2 regions of the Mesorhizobium sp. USDA 3734 genome follow, and region 2 is predicted to be linked to the other one. Evidence: predicted binding sites of a transcription regulator. Region 2 holds the regulator's gene; the other holds the start of a gene.
What was found. Region 2 encodes PhoB, which activates phosphate uptake and scavenging genes when phosphate is short. Its sites were predicted from a motif close to TGTCATNNANCTGTCAT; they were not measured.
Positions count from the first base shown of each region.

Region 1: phnF (phosphonate metabolism transcriptional regulator PhnF) is a predicted target of PhoB. The motif match lies at 2,603-2,619, and genes of this name have one in related genera.

Region 1 is NZ_JBWCCW010000001.1:73,159-80,470, forward strand. It holds gene fosX (FosX/FosE/FosI family fosfomycin resistance hydrolase) at 1-342, opposite strand, end outside; gene ACZ89F_RS00390 (carbon-phosphorus lyase complex subunit) at 339-1,451, opposite strand; gene phnH (phosphonate C-P lyase system protein PhnH) at 1,453-2,064, opposite strand; partial or broken gene phnG (phosphonate C-P lyase system protein PhnG) at 2,064-2,526, opposite strand; gene phnF (phosphonate metabolism transcriptional regulator PhnF) at 2,642-3,391, shown strand; gene ACZ89F_RS00410 (zinc-binding alcohol dehydrogenase family protein) at 3,649-4,668, opposite strand; gene ACZ89F_RS00415 (ABC transporter permease) at 4,742-5,707, opposite strand; gene ACZ89F_RS00420 (sugar ABC transporter ATP-binding protein) at 5,704-7,257, opposite strand.
Region 2 is NZ_JBWCCW010000001.1:7,365,653-7,372,964, forward strand. It holds gene pstS (phosphate ABC transporter substrate-binding protein PstS) at 1-788, shown strand, start outside; gene pstC (phosphate ABC transporter permease subunit PstC) at 851-1,840, shown strand; gene pstA (phosphate ABC transporter permease PstA) at 1,844-2,695, shown strand; gene pstB (phosphate ABC transporter ATP-binding protein PstB) at 2,692-3,495, shown strand; gene phoU (phosphate signaling complex protein PhoU) at 3,521-4,228, shown strand; gene phoB (phosphate regulon transcriptional regulator PhoB) at 4,248-4,937, shown strand; gene ACZ89F_RS35380 (ROK family protein) at 4,954-6,201, opposite strand; gene xylF (D-xylose ABC transporter substrate-binding protein) at 6,472-7,312, shown strand, end outside.

The DNA of each region.
Region 1 (7,312 bases), 7.3 Mb from region 2:
GTTGTCATCGTCGTAGAAATAGATCGAGCGGCCTTCGCCCTCGACGCGCGGGCGTGGCGGCCGCATGTCGAGCCCGAGCTTGCCGACGCGCTCGGCGTAGCGGTCGAAATCGGCGTCGTCGATCTTGAAGGCGATGTGGTTGTAGTTGCGCTCCGGCAAGGGCTCGCCCTCCATGATGGCGATCCAGATGTCGCCGATCAGGAAGAATTTTTCGCGCGACAGCGAGAACTGCTTGGCGTCGCTGGCATAGACTTCGCGCGCTTCGAAAACTCCGGTCAGGATTTCGGTCATCCGGTCGAGGTCGCGGACGATGAAAGTCATGTGGGACAGGCCTTCGATCATTCCGCGGCCTCCCGCTTCTCTTCGACCTTCGCGGGGTTTTCGTGCGCGTCGTATTCGGCGCGCATGCGGCGCACGAGATCGAGTTCGGCCTGGAAGTCGACATAATGCGGCAGCTTCAAATGCTCGACAAAGCCGGTCGCCTGGACGTTGTCGGAATGCGAGATGACGAACTCCTCGTCCTGGGCAGCGGCGACGACATCCTCACCGAGCTCGGAGGCGCGCAGCGCCCGGTCGCATAGCGCCATCGCCATCGCCTTGCGCTCGCTTTGGCCGAAGACGAGCCCGTAGCCGCGGGTGAATTGCGGCGGCGCCTTGGCCGAACCCTTGAACTGGTTGACCATCTGGCACTCGGTGACCCGCACCGTGCCGAGCGGCACAGCGAAAGGCAGTTCCGGCACGTCGAGCTCCAGCTCGACCTCACCGATGCGGATCTCACCGACGAAGGGATGGTTGCGGGCATAGCCACGTTGCGTGGAATAGCCGAGCGCCAGCAGGAAACCCTCGTCGCCGCGTGACAGCGCCTGCAGGCGGATGTCGCGCGCCATCGGGAATTCCAGCGGCTCACGGGTGATGTCGCCGGGGACATGGTCCTGCGGCATGTCGCCGTCCGGCTCGATCAGGCCTTCGCGGGCAAGGATCGCCGAAACGCGCGGCATGGCTTGCGCTTCAGTCTCGCGCTGCAGCGGCTCGGCGACATCGGCGCCGGCCGCAAGCTCGGGATCGAGCAGCCGGTGCGTGTAGTCGAAGGTGGGCCCAAGCAACTGGCCGCCGGGCAGGTCCTTGTAGGTCGCCGACACGCGCCGCTCGACCAGCATGTTGGCGGTGTCGATCGGCTTGGAGTAGCCGAAGCGCGGCAGCGTGGTGCGATAGGCACGCACCAGGAAGATTGCCTCGATCATGTCGCCGCGTGCCTGGACAATGGCGAGTGCCGCCAGTTCACGGTCGTAGAGCGAGCCTTCGCTCATCACCCGGTCGACGCCGAGCGCCAGCTGCTCGACGATCTGGTCGAGGCGAAGGGCCGGCACCGAACGGTCGCCGCGCCGGCGGTCGGCAAGCAGGCTGTGGGCGTTGGCAATGGCCGCTTCGCCACCTTTTACCGCGACATACATCTTACGCCTCCATCGTCTTGATGCGCGTCGTGCGCGGCAGGCAGGCTATGCCATCAGCGGTGGCGAGGATGATGTCGACGCCGCGCGGAAAACGCTTGTTGTTCTGCTTCCACTGCTCGACGAAATGACGCGGCATCTGCGCCGGTGCAATCGTGGCGCTGGTTTCGATGCCGGGACCTTCGAGCAACAGCGGTGTGCCGGAGACGAGATCGCTGACGTGCAGGATCAGTGTGGTCGAGCGGTCGGGATAGTCCTGCGTGCCCTGCGAAAAGCCGTCCAACGACATCATCTCGGCCGGCGTGGCGATCAAAGCGAAATGCGCATCGGCCGGCGTGTTGGCCAAGGGCGCGCCGGTGTGGAAGCCAAGCCAGGATTTGACCGCCGCGGAAGCTTGCAGAGCCGGGTCGAGCCACAGCGGCGTGTCGTTGTCGCAAAGCGCCAGCGCTATGGCGCCGGCGCTTGCCGAGAGCGGCGCCGGCGGGCGAGCGAAGGCCGGCAGGGGTTGCACACTGCCCGGCCGTGCCATCGCATCCATGACCGCTCGGAATACGGTCTGGGCATTGAAGACCGGATCGGCGAAACCGCCCTCGATCGATTGCGCTGCAATGTCCATCAGTCTTCTCCGCGAACCATGGTGAAGAAATCCACCTTCGTTGCCGCCGTCTCGGCGCGGCGTTTCTCGTGCGCCGTGGTCAGGGCCGACCGTAAAGGCGCCAGTATTCTGGTTTCGATATCGGCACGGCGGGCAGGGTCCTGCCACAGCGCGTCGGCGATGGCCGCCAGCCTTGCCTTTTGCTTGTCGCGGCCAAGCGCATAGCAATGGCCGACCTGTCCGGACGGCAGCCGGACTGTGGCGCGGGTGACGGTCGCTTCGCCGACATTGAAGGGCGCGGCCGCCACCACCGATGCGGCCGCGCAGGGTGACCAGGCCGGTCTCGGGGCCGCGCAGCAGCTCAGCGTCCGAAGGCAGGCCGGCCTCGTTCCAGAGCCGGACGATGTCATCGCCGCTGGATTGCGCCAATGTTGCCATGGCGGCCTTGCGTTCGGCCTGGTCGCGGGCTTCCTGTCCTCGCATCAGCATTCCTCTTTGCTAAATTTATCTATTGATATAGACAACTATACAAATTATACCCATTATCTAGCGCGAGTCCATGACGGGTGGATGACAGGGCTAAAAGGCGGGGCAATCAATGGTCGGACGGCTGGCAGCGGACAGCATCGAGCGGCGCAGCGGCGTTTCGCTGTGGCGGCAGATTGCCGACAAGATCCTGCATGCGATCGCCATCGGCGATTTCGCGGAGAATGCCGCGCTGCCGCCCGAGGTGGCACTGGCCGAGCGCTATGGCGTCAACCGCCACACGGTGCGTAGCGCCATATCAGCCCTTGTGCAGGAAGGCGTGCTGCGGGCCGAGCAGGGGCGCGGGACCTTCGTCTTGTCGCGCAAGCGGCTGTCCTATCCGATTGGCGCGCGCACACGTTTTTCGACAGGCTTGCAGGGGCAAACGTCCGAACGGCACATCGTCCTGCTCGCCTCGTCGGTCGAGCCGGCCAGCCAGCGCGTCGCCGAAGGCCTTGGCCTTGCCAGGGGGGCCGAGGTGATCCGGCTGGAGACGCGCGGCGAAGCCGATGGACGGCCGGTATCGCGCGCGGCCGGCTGGTTCGATGCCAGGCGCTTTGCCGGCATCGATGCAGCGATGGCTGAGACCGGCTCGATCACAGCATCGCTGGCGCGGTTCGGCATCGACGATTATCTCAGGCAATCGACCGTTCTGTCGGCGCGCCATGCCGATGCGGCGGACCTTGCCGATCTCGACCTGCAGCCGGGCGCCATCGTGCTGGTCACGGTCGCCGTCAACGTCACGCCGGACGGCCAGCCGATCCAGTTTTCCGAGTCGCGCTTCCCGGCCGAACGGGTGGAACTGAAGCTGTCGGCGCTGTAGGGAGTGACGGCCTAGCTCGGCCGCGCTCACTTGTCAGCGGCTTGGCGTTTGAGGACCGGCTTCCCCCACTCCGTCGCTGCTTCGCAGCGCCACCTCTCCCCCCTCCGGAGGGAGAGGAAGGGCGCCAAGGTCGGTGAACTCGCACCCTTCCTCTACCCCTTCGATCGGGGGAGAGGTGGCTCGGCGAAGCCGAGACGGAGTGGGGGTCGACCTGGCTCGGGCGTCGTCAATTCGGGCCGGGTTCACCGTCTGCCATGTTATGACCCAACCTCGATCACAGCCTTGATCAGGCCGGATTTCTCATGCGCCCAGCGGGCGAGATCGGACGGCGTTTCGGCAAGCGATGTGCGGTGGGTGACGAGCTTGGCCAGCGGTACGGCGCCGTTGCGGATCGAGGCGGCGACATGGTCGAAGTCGGCGCGCAGCGCGTTGCGGCTGCCGATCAGCGTCATCTCGCGTTTGTGGAATTCCGGATCGGAAAAGCTGATGTCGTCCTTGACGACGGAGACCAGCACCAGCGTCCCGCCATGCGCGACATGGGCGAAGGCCGACCGCACCGACTGGGTGTTGCCAGTGGCGTCGAAGACCACATCGAAGCCTTCGCCTGATGTCGCCTCCCTAACCAGATCGGGCTCCGCGCCGCACGAGCCGTCGAGGGTCTGGAAACCAAGCTCATTCGCGGCGAAGGCGAGCCTTTCGCTGCTCATGTCGAGCAGCGTCACGTCGAGCCCGGCGATGCGGGCGAAGATGGCGGTGCCAAGCCCGATCGGGCCGGCACCGATGACCAGGGTGCGGGCGCCGGGATCGGCGCGTGAGCGCCGCACGGCATGCGCGCCAATCGCCAGGAACTCGACGGCAGCGGCGTCAGCCAGTGACAGGCCGTTGGCCGGATAGAGGTTTTGCGCCGGCACCAGGATCCGTTCGCACATGGCGCCGTCGCGATGCACGCCGAGCACCTCGATCCTGACGCAGCAATTCGGCTTGCCGTGCCGGCAGGCGATGCACTTGCCGCAGGAAAGATAGGGGTTGATGACGACGGGTTCGCCAACCGCCAGTTCGACGCCGTCGCCGGTCTTGACGATCGTTCCCGATACTTCATGGCCCATGATGCGGGGATAGGCGAGGAACGGATGCTTGCCCTCGAAGATGTGGTAGTCGGTGCCGCAGATGCCGACATGGCTGACCGCCACTAGCGCCCACCCTGCAGGTGGCGCACCGGGCGCGGGACGGTCTTCCAGGACAAGGTCGCCGGGCGAGCGGCAGACGACGGCTTTCATGCTTCAATCCAGTCTGTCGAGAAATCGCCGGCCCGGCAGTCATGTCGGGCCGGCCATTGATTGTGGGGTTGGCTCACTTGCCGCGACGGCGCAGCCCGTCGAAGTAGACGATGATGATGATCAGCGCGCCGGTGATGATGCGCTGCCAGAACGAGTTGACGTTGAGCAGGTTGGCGCCGTTGTTGATGGTGGCGAGGATGAAGGCGCCGAGCAACGGTCCGTGCACCGAGCCGACGGCGCCGAACAGCGAGGTGCCGCCGATCACCGACGAGGCGATCGCCTGCAACTCCCAGCCTTCGGCCTGGGTCGGGTTGCCGATGCCGATGCGGGCGGCCAGCAGCACGCCGACGAAGGCCGCGCACAGGCCCGACAGCGTGTAGGCCATGTAGATGGTGCGCTGGACATTGACGCCGGACAGGCGAGAGGCCTCGGCGTTGGAGCCGACCGAGAACAGATACCGGCCCCAGCGGCTGTGATGCAGGAAGACATAGGCCGGAATGCCGACCAAGATCACCATCCAGAACAAATTGGGGATGCCGATGAAGGAATTGCGCGAGAACGCGGTGAAGGTGTCGCTGTTGATGTTGATCGAATTGCCGTTGGTCATCAAAAGGCCGATACCGCGCAGCGAGGTCAGCGTCGCCAGCGTGATGATGAAGGGCGGTAGGCCCATCTTGACGATGCCGAAGCCGTGGAACATGCCGATGGCAACACCGACCAGCAGCGTCACCAGGATGGCTAGCCAGATGGGGAAGCCGGCATTGATCATCATGGCGACGACGACCGTGGCGAAGCCGACCACCGCGCCAACCGACAGGTCGATGCCGCCGGTGATGATGACGAAGGTCTGGCCGACCGCCATGATGGCGATCATCGAACCCTGACGCAAAAGATTGGCGATGTTGTTGCCGGAGGCGAAGCTCGTCGTTGCCAATGAAAGCACGATCCAGAGCAGCACCAGCAGCGCCAGAAGCGTCAGCCCGAACAGGACGTTATAGTTGCGCTTCGGTTTTTCGACAGCAATCGCCTCGGTGCTCATATCTGTCCTCCCAGCTTTTCTTGTTTCTCGGCGAGCGCCTGCGTGAGAATGTCCTCGTGGCTGGCGGCGCGGAAACCGTGCGTCGCCACCAATTTGCCGCGCCGGAAAACATGCAGCGTGTCGGCGAGTTCGTAGACTTCCGGCAGGTAGGACGAGATCAGGATGATGCCGGCGCCCTTCGACAACAGCGCGCCGAACAGACGGTAGATTTCGGCCTTGGTGCCGACATCGACCCCGACCGTCGGCTCGTCGAAGATGAACAGCTTGGCACCATGCGCCAGCCATTTGCCGATGACGATCTTCTGCTGGTTGCCGCCCGACAGGCTGGACGCCAGCGCATTGCGCGTCGGTGTCTTGATGCGCAGATCGGCGATCTGGCGATCGGCTTGCGTCTTCTCCTGCGCGCTCGAAATCAGCAGATTGTTCGAAATGCGTTTGTAGATCGGCAGGTTGAGATTGAGGCCGACCGGCAGGTTGAGGCAAAGCCCCTGGTCGCGGCGGCTCTCCGGCGCCAGCGCCATGCCGAGCTTGATCGCGTCATGCTCGGAATTGACCTGGACATCCTTGCCTTCCCAGAGGATCTGGCCGGCAGACTTGCGGTGGCGGCCGTAAAGCGTGGTGACGAACTCGCTGCGCCCGGCGCCGATCAGGCCATAGAGGCCGACGATCTCGCCGGCGCGAACCGTCATCGAGACATTCTCGAAGCCCTTGCCGGACAGGTTTCTTGCCTCGATGATCGCGGCACCTGGCGTGAAATGCTCCTTGTGGTAGACCTGCTCGATCGAGCGGTTGATCATCATCTTGACCAGCTCGGCATCGTTGGTCTCGGCGATGTTGCGTGTGCCGACCAGCGTGCCGTCACGCAGCACGGAAACACGGTCGGCGAGTTCGAACACCTCTTCCATACGGTGGCTGATGTAGATGATCGTGACGCCTTCGCCCTTCAGCCGGCGGATCAGGGTGAAAAGCTGGTCGGCCTCCTTGCGGGTGAGGTAGGCGGTCGGCTCGTCGAAGATCAGGAACTTGGTGCCGCGCACGGTGGCGCGGGCCGCTGCAATCAGCTGCTGCTGTCCGATGGTCAGGTCGCCCAGCGTGACATGCGCCGGCAGGTCGAAGCCGAGATCGTCGATGATCTTCTGCGCTTGCCTGACCATGGCGCGCTGCTGCAGGATGCCGAAGCGCGAATTCTCCTCGCCGAGGAACATGTTGGCGGCGACCGTCAGGTGACGGCAGAGCACAACCTCCTGGTGCACGGCATTGATGCCGAGCGCCATCGCCTCATGCGGCGTCGCCAGGGCAGCCGGCTGGCCTTCCCAGATGACCTCTCCGGAGGTGCGCGGCATGACGCCGGTCAAAAGCTTGATGAGCGTGGATTTGCCGGCGCCGTTCTCGCCGACGATGGCGTGGATCTCACCGGATTTGAAAGCGAGGTTGACCGGCTTCAGTGCGTGGGTGCCGGGATAGCGCTTCTCCAGCCCGCGCAATTCGAGGATGGTCCGCCCCGGTTCCAGCACGGGTGCGGGATGCAGTTCCTGCGCCGTCGAAATCATGACAATCCTCCCAGATTGACCGCACGATTGGCACGCGGCGAGGCAAGGATATGCC
Region 2 (7,312 bases):
AGTCCATCGGGCTCGTCCAGTTTCCGATGGTGATGGGCGGCATCGTCCCCGTCGTCAATCTGGAAGGCATCAAGCCGGGCGAACTGGTTCTCGACGGCCCGACCCTTGGCGACATCTTCATGGGCAAGATCACGCAGTGGGACGACGCCGCGATCAAGAAGCTCAATCCGGATGCCAAGCTGCCTTCGCAGGCGATCGCGGTGGTGCATCGCTCCGACGGTTCGGGCACCACGTTCAACTTCAGCTACTATCTCGCCGACGCCAACGCGGACTGGAAGTCGAAGGTCGGCGTCAACACGGCACTCGAGTGGCCGGTTGGCATCGGCGCCAAGGGCAATGAGGGCGTTGCCAACAACGTCTCGCAGACCGGCGGTGCGATCGGCTATGTCGAATACGCCTATGCCAAGCAGAACAAGCTCACCTACACCGACATGATGAACAAGGATGGCAAGAAGGTTGAGCCGACGGCTGCAGCCTTCTCGGCCGCGGCCGCCAATGCCGACTGGAACTCGCAGCCGGGCTATGGCGTCATTCTCGCCAACCAGGCGGGTGCGGAATCCTGGCCGATGACGGCGGCAACATGGGTTCTTCTGTACAAGAAGCCCGATGATGCCGCTGCCACGGGTGAAGCGCTCAAGTTCTTCGCCTGGTCCTATGCCAAGGGCGACGAGATGGCCAGCGAACTCGACTACGTCCCGATGCCTGACAACGTGGTCAAGAGCATTGAGGAGACCTGGGCCAAGGAAGTCGTCGGCAGCGACGGCAAGCCGATCTACTCGGCCATGTAATCCTTGACAGGGAGGGCGCCTTCCAGGCGCCCTCCCGTTTTTCTTTCGAACGCGAGGGCTAGATGACTACCGTTTCCGAAGCCATGCCATCGTTAGCCGCCATGCAGGCCAGGGAAGCGACGGTGCGGCGCTTCGCGCTCACGGATGCGATTTTCCGGGCGGCCACACGCTTCTCCGCCATTCTCGTTCTGCTGATCCTGGGCGGCGTCGCGATTTCGCTGTTCGTCGGATCATGGCAGGCGATGTCGACTTTTGGCGTATCGTTTCTGACAACCGAGAGCTGGAATCCGGTCACCGAGAAGTTTGGTGCGCTGGCGCCGATCTACGGCACCGTCGTCACCGCGGCCATCTCCATCCTGATTGCGGTGCCGATCGGCATCGGCATTGCGATATTCCTGACCGAGCTGTGCCCGCGCCCGCTGCGTAGGCCGATCGGCATCGCGGTCGAACTTCTGGCCGGCATCCCATCGATCATCTATGGCATATGGGGCCTGTTCATCTTCGCTCCTTTCGTGCAGACCACGATCCAGCCTTTCTTCATCAATCTTTTCCATGACGTCCCGGTATTATCGAGCCTCTTTGCCGGCCCGCCCTACGGCATCGGCCTGCTGACATCGTCGATGATCCTTGCCATCATGGTGCTGCCCTTCATCACCTCGATCACCAAGGACGTCTTCGACACGGTGCCGGCGGTGCTGAAAGAGTCCGCTTACGGCATTGGCTGCACGACCTGGGAGGTTACGCGCCGCGTCGTCATTCCCTACACCCGCGTCGGCATCATGGGTGGTGTCATGCTGGGATTGGGCAGGGCACTTGGCGAGACCATGGCGGTGACCTTCGTCATCGGCAATGCGCACCGTATCAGCGCCTCGCTGTTCGCGCCTGGCACGACGATTTCAGCGACCATCGCCAATGAATTCACCGAGGCCGATGGCGAGCTTTACACGTCATCGCTGATTGCTCTGGGCCTGATCCTTTTCGTCATCACCTTCCTGATCCTTGCCATCGCACGTTACATGCTGATGCGCATCGATCGCCGAACCGGAGCCTGACCGATGTCGACAGCCACATCGCTTCACCGCCGTCGCAAGACGAGGAATTCCGTGATGATGACGCTTTGTCTGGTCGCGGCGGGCATCGGCCTTGCCTGGCTGGCGCTCATTCTCGGCGCGCTTCTCTACAAGGGTCTCGCAGGCCTTTCGTTGTCGGTGTTCACCGAAATGACGCCGCCGCCCGGCGATGCCGGTGGCCTGCTCAACGCCATCTATGGCAGCGTGGTGATGACGGTCATCGCCGTCATCGTCGGCACGCCGATCGGCGTGCTGGCCGGGACCTATATGGCCGAGTATGGCCGCTTCTCGCGCCTCACCACGATCGTGCGCTTCATCAACGACATCCTGTTGTCCGCACCGTCGATCATCATCGGCCTGTTCGTCTACGAGCTCCTGGTGCGGCCGATGGGGCATTTCTCGGCCCTTGCCGGTTCCGTCGCGCTCGCCATCCTCGTCATCCCGGTTGTCGTGCGTACCACCGAAGACATGCTGAATTTGGTGCCGAACGCCTTGCGCGAAGCCGGCACCGCGATCGGCGCGCCGCGCTGGGTGGTCATCAAGTCGGTGGCCTACCGTGCCGCGCTTTCCGGTATCGTCACCGGCATCTTGCTGTCGATCGCCCGCATCTCCGGCGAGACGGCACCGCTGCTCTTCACAGCGCTCAACAACCAGTTCTGGTCGAGCAATCTCAACGCGCCGATGGCCAGCCTGCCTGTCACCATCTTCCAGTTCGCTCTCAGCCCTTACGAGGAATGGCAGCAACTGGCCTGGACCGGTGCACTCATCATCACATTGACGGTTCTCGCGCTCAGCATCGTTGCTCGCAGCCTGACCGGACGCAGAGAGGACAAATGAGCCAGATGTTGTCTCCAGACATGACGATCGCTGCCGAGGCAGCCGCCAAGATCAAGATCGAGGTGAAGAACCTCAACTTCTACTACGGCCAGTCGAAGGCGCTGAAGGACATCACGCTGTCCTTGCCCGAGCGCAGCGTCACCGCCTTCATCGGGCCTTCGGGTTGCGGGAAGTCGACGCTGCTGCGCGTCTTCAACCGCATCTACGAACTCTATCCCAAGCAGACCGCCGAGGGTCAGGTGCTGCTTGACGGCCAGAACGTCCTCGACCGCTCGCAGGATCTCAACCTGCTGCGGACCAAGATCGGCATGGTGTTCCAGAAGCCGACGCCATTTCCGATGTCGATCTATGAAAACATCGCTTTCGGCGTCAGGCTCTATGAAAAGCTCAGCAAGTCCGAGATGGACGGCCGTGTCGAGCAGGCGCTGAAGCGCGCGGCACTCTGGACCGAGGTCAAGGACAAGCTCAACGCCAGCGGCCTCAGCCTCTCCGGCGGCCAGCAGCAGCGGCTCTGCATCGCCCGCACCGTGGCGGTGAAGCCGGAAGTCATCCTGCTCGACGAGCCGGCCTCGGCGCTTGACCCGCTGTCGACCGCCAAGATCGAAGAGCTGATCGACGAGTTGCAAGCCGACTACACGATCGTCATCGTCACCCACAACATGCAGCAGGCGGCGCGCGTGTCGAAGCAGACGGCCTTCATGTATCTGGGCGAACTGGTCGAGTTCGACCGCACCGAGAAGATCTTCACGTCGCCCCGCGAGAAGCGCACGCAGGACTACATCACCGGCCGCTTCGGCTGAGTTCAGGCATACGAGGGACAAGATCATGGGCGAACACACAGTCGCTTCTTTCGACGAGGATCTCGGACAGATCAGCAGGCTCATCAGTGACATGGGCGATCTCGCCGGCTCGATGGTCGGTGGCGCCACCAAGGCGCTTTTGAATTCCGACAACGCCCTGGCACAGCGCGTCGTCTCCGACGATGCGATCATGGATGCGCGCCAGCGCGAGCTCGACGACCGCGCCATCACCTTGATCGCCAAGCGGCAGCCGATGGCCGACGATCTGCGCCATGTCGTCGGTTCGATCCGCATGGCCGGCGATCTCGAACGCATCGGCGACCTTGCCAAGAACATCGCCAAGCGCGTCGGCACCGTCGGCCTCAGCGTCACGCCGCGCGAGTTGTCGCATTCCATCGACGCAATGGCGCAGCTGGTGCTGATCCAGGTGCAGGGCGTGATCGAGGAGTATGCGGCCCGCGACGCCGCGGCCCTGGCAAAACTGCGTGCCGACGACGAACGCATCGACGTCAAATACACCTCGGTGTTCCGCGAACTCCTGACCTACATGATGGAAGACCCGCGCAACATCACGGCCTGCACGCATCTGTTGTTCTGCGCCAAGAACCTCGAGCGCATCGGTGACCATGTGACCAACATCGCCGAAAATGCCTATTATGTTCTGACCGGCACGCAGCTGCCCGCCAATCGTCCGAAGCAGGACGAGACGGCAATGTCCGCGCCGGCGGCATGACGACAGGGGTGACCAGTCTATGATCGCGCCACGCATCATGGTGGTGGAGGATGAGGAGCCGCTAGGCGTGCTGCTCCGCTACAATCTCGAATCCGAAGGCTACCAGGTCGAGGTGGTGACGCGCGGCGACGAGGCCGAGATCCGGCTGCAGGAGAACGTTCCCGACCTTCTGGTGCTCGACTGGATGGTGCCTGCGGTTTCCGGCATCGAACTCTGTCGTCGGCTAAGAATGCGTCCCGAGACCGAGCGGCTGCCGATCATCATGCTGACCGCGCGCGGCGAGGAAAGCGACCGCGTGCGTGGCCTGTCGACCGGCGCCGACGACTATCTGGTCAAGCCGTTCTCGACACCGGAATTCATGGCTAGGGTAAAGGCGCTGCTGCGCCGCGCCAAGCCGGAAGTGCTGTCCAGCGTGCTCAAGGTCGGCGACATCGTGCTCGATCGCGAGTCGCACCGGGTCTATCGCAAGAAGAGCGAGATCCGGCTCGGGCCGACCGAATTCCGCCTGCTCGAGTTCATGATGCGCCATCCCGGCCGCGTGTTCTCGCGCAGCCAACTGCTCGACAATGTCTGGGGCGAGACGATCTATATCGACGAGCGCACGGTCGATGTGCATGTCGGCCGGCTGCGCAAGGCGGTCAACAATGGCCGCATGCCGGATGTCATCCGCACCATTCGTGGGGCCGGATACGCGATCAGGGAAGACTGAACTCCCTCGTTTGAACTCACGCCACGTTCTTGCCGGTGAGGCCGGATCTCGTCTGCGCGCCGGGTGCAAAAATCTCCTGGTCGACGAAGGTCAGCGCGCGCATGGCGCAGCCTTCGCGGATCAGCGGCAGTTCGTTCGGCTCGGTGTCGAAGGAAATCGATTTCGAGTGCTGGCCGCCGGCGGTCTGGGCAATCGCCTTGCGCAATGCGGGCTCGATCAGGTCGAAGGCAGCGGCGCTGACGCCGACCATGGCAACGGGCGCCGGATCGATCAGCGCGAACAGGCTGCCGAGACCGTAGCCGAGCGCTTCGCCGGCCTTGCGATAGGCCTCGCGCTCGGGGCCATCCTTTTCGCGGGCCGCGGTCGCCAAGGCGCGCATGTCGGCGTCGCTGACATCGGCGACGGGTTCTGCGTCCTCACCCAACTGCCTGGCGTTGCGCCAGATGGCGTAGTTGCCGGCATAAGCTTCGACGCAGCCGCGCCGTCCGCAGCGACACAGCGCACCGTTCGGCTGATGGATCATGTGGCCGAACTCACCGCCCGAGGAATGAGTGCCGGTGAACAGCTCGCCCTTCAGCACCAGGCCCATGCCGATGCCGTGCGACAAAAGGATGGCGATGAAATCGTCGCGGTAGCGATCAGGATCTCGCCATCGCAGCGCTATCGCCATCATGTTGCAGTCGTTTTCCATGGTGGCGGGGATGCCGAACTCGTCCTCGAGTATGTCGGCGAAGGCGATGTCGGTGTGCGGCGTGATCGGCGACCACAACATGGCGCGGGCGCGGGTGTCGGTGATGCCCTGGATCGCCAGCGCGATGCGGGCGACGCTGCGGACGTCAAGGTCGGGGTCCTCAAGACGGCGCCGCACGATGGCGACGCATTCGCCGATCAGCGCCTCGCGGGACATCGTCAATGTGTCCAGCCGGCGCTGTTCCTCTGATATCACTTGGCCGGCATAGTCGATGACGGCGACGGAGAGAAAATTCAGCGACAGCACCACGGTCATCACCGCCGCCGCTTCCGGATTGAGGCCGAGGCCGACCTGCGGCCGGCCGCGTTTGAGCGAGCCGGCCTCGCTTGGTTTGCTTTCGGTCAGGATGCCTTCGCCGATCAGGTCGGAGGAGATCGCCGATATGGTCGAGTGGCTGAGGCCCGTGGTCGCGGCGATCTCGGTGCGTGATGGTTGTCCGGCGCGGCGCACGGCCGCAATCACCATCGCCCGGTTGCGCCGGCGCAAATCGTCGTGGCGGATTCCGACCGACATGTTTACTCAAGTCCTCCCGGTCGCCGCGGCTCTCCGTGCCCCTCGAACGCTGTCGGCAACGCAGGCAAATACTGGCAGAAGCCGCCCACTCTGTCATTTATTTATTCCGGAGCTCGAAAAAAATTCGCGAGCACATCAAAATCCATCAGAATCAATGTTGACAGCGTTCGGGTGTTGGACCAGTATTTTTTCGAGGCTCGAAAAAATAGAGCCTCTGTGCCGGCCTTCGGGTCAGTTTGGTCGCGCCATACGCGGCGCAGGGAGGATATTATGAAAAGATTCACAGCCGCCATCCTGGCGGGTGCCGCCATGTCGCTGACGCTCGCGTCGGTTGCGCAGGCGAAGGACAAGGTCATTGGCGTTTCGTGGTCCAACTTCCAGGAAGAGCGCTGGAAGACCGACGAGGCCGCCATGAAGACGGCGATCGAGGCCGCCGGCGACAAGTACATCTCCGCCGATGCGCAGTCCAATCCCGGCAAGCAGCTTACCGATGTCGAAAGCCTGATCTCGCAGGGCGCCAATTCGCTGATCATCCTGGCGCAGGATGCCTCGGCCATCGGCCCGGCGGTGCAGAAGGCGCTGGACGAAGGTATTCCGGTCGTCGGCTATGACCGTCTGATCGAGAACAAGGACGTCTTCTATCTGACCTTCGACAATAAGGAAGTCGGCCGCATGCAGGCCCGCGAAGTGTTCAAGGTCAAGCCGGAAGGCAACTATGTCTTCATCAAGGGTTCGGGTGCCGATCCGAATGCCGACTTCCTGTTCTCGGGCTCGATGGAAGTGCTCAAGGAAGCCATCGACAGCGGCAAGATCAAGAATGTCGGCGAGGCCTATACGGACGGCTGGCTGCCCGCCAACGCCCAGAAGAACATGGAACAGTTCCTCACCGCCAACGACAACAAGGTCGATGCCGTGGTCGCGGCCAATGACGGCACAGCCGGCGGCGTCGTCGCGGCGCTGACGGCGCAGGGCCTTGCCGGCACCGTGCCGGTCTCGGGTCAGGACGGCGATCACGCCGCGCTGAACCGCATCGCGCTCGGCACGCAGACCGTGTCGGTGTGGAAGGACGCGCGCGAACTCGGCAAGAACGCCGCAGAGATCGCCTCGCAGC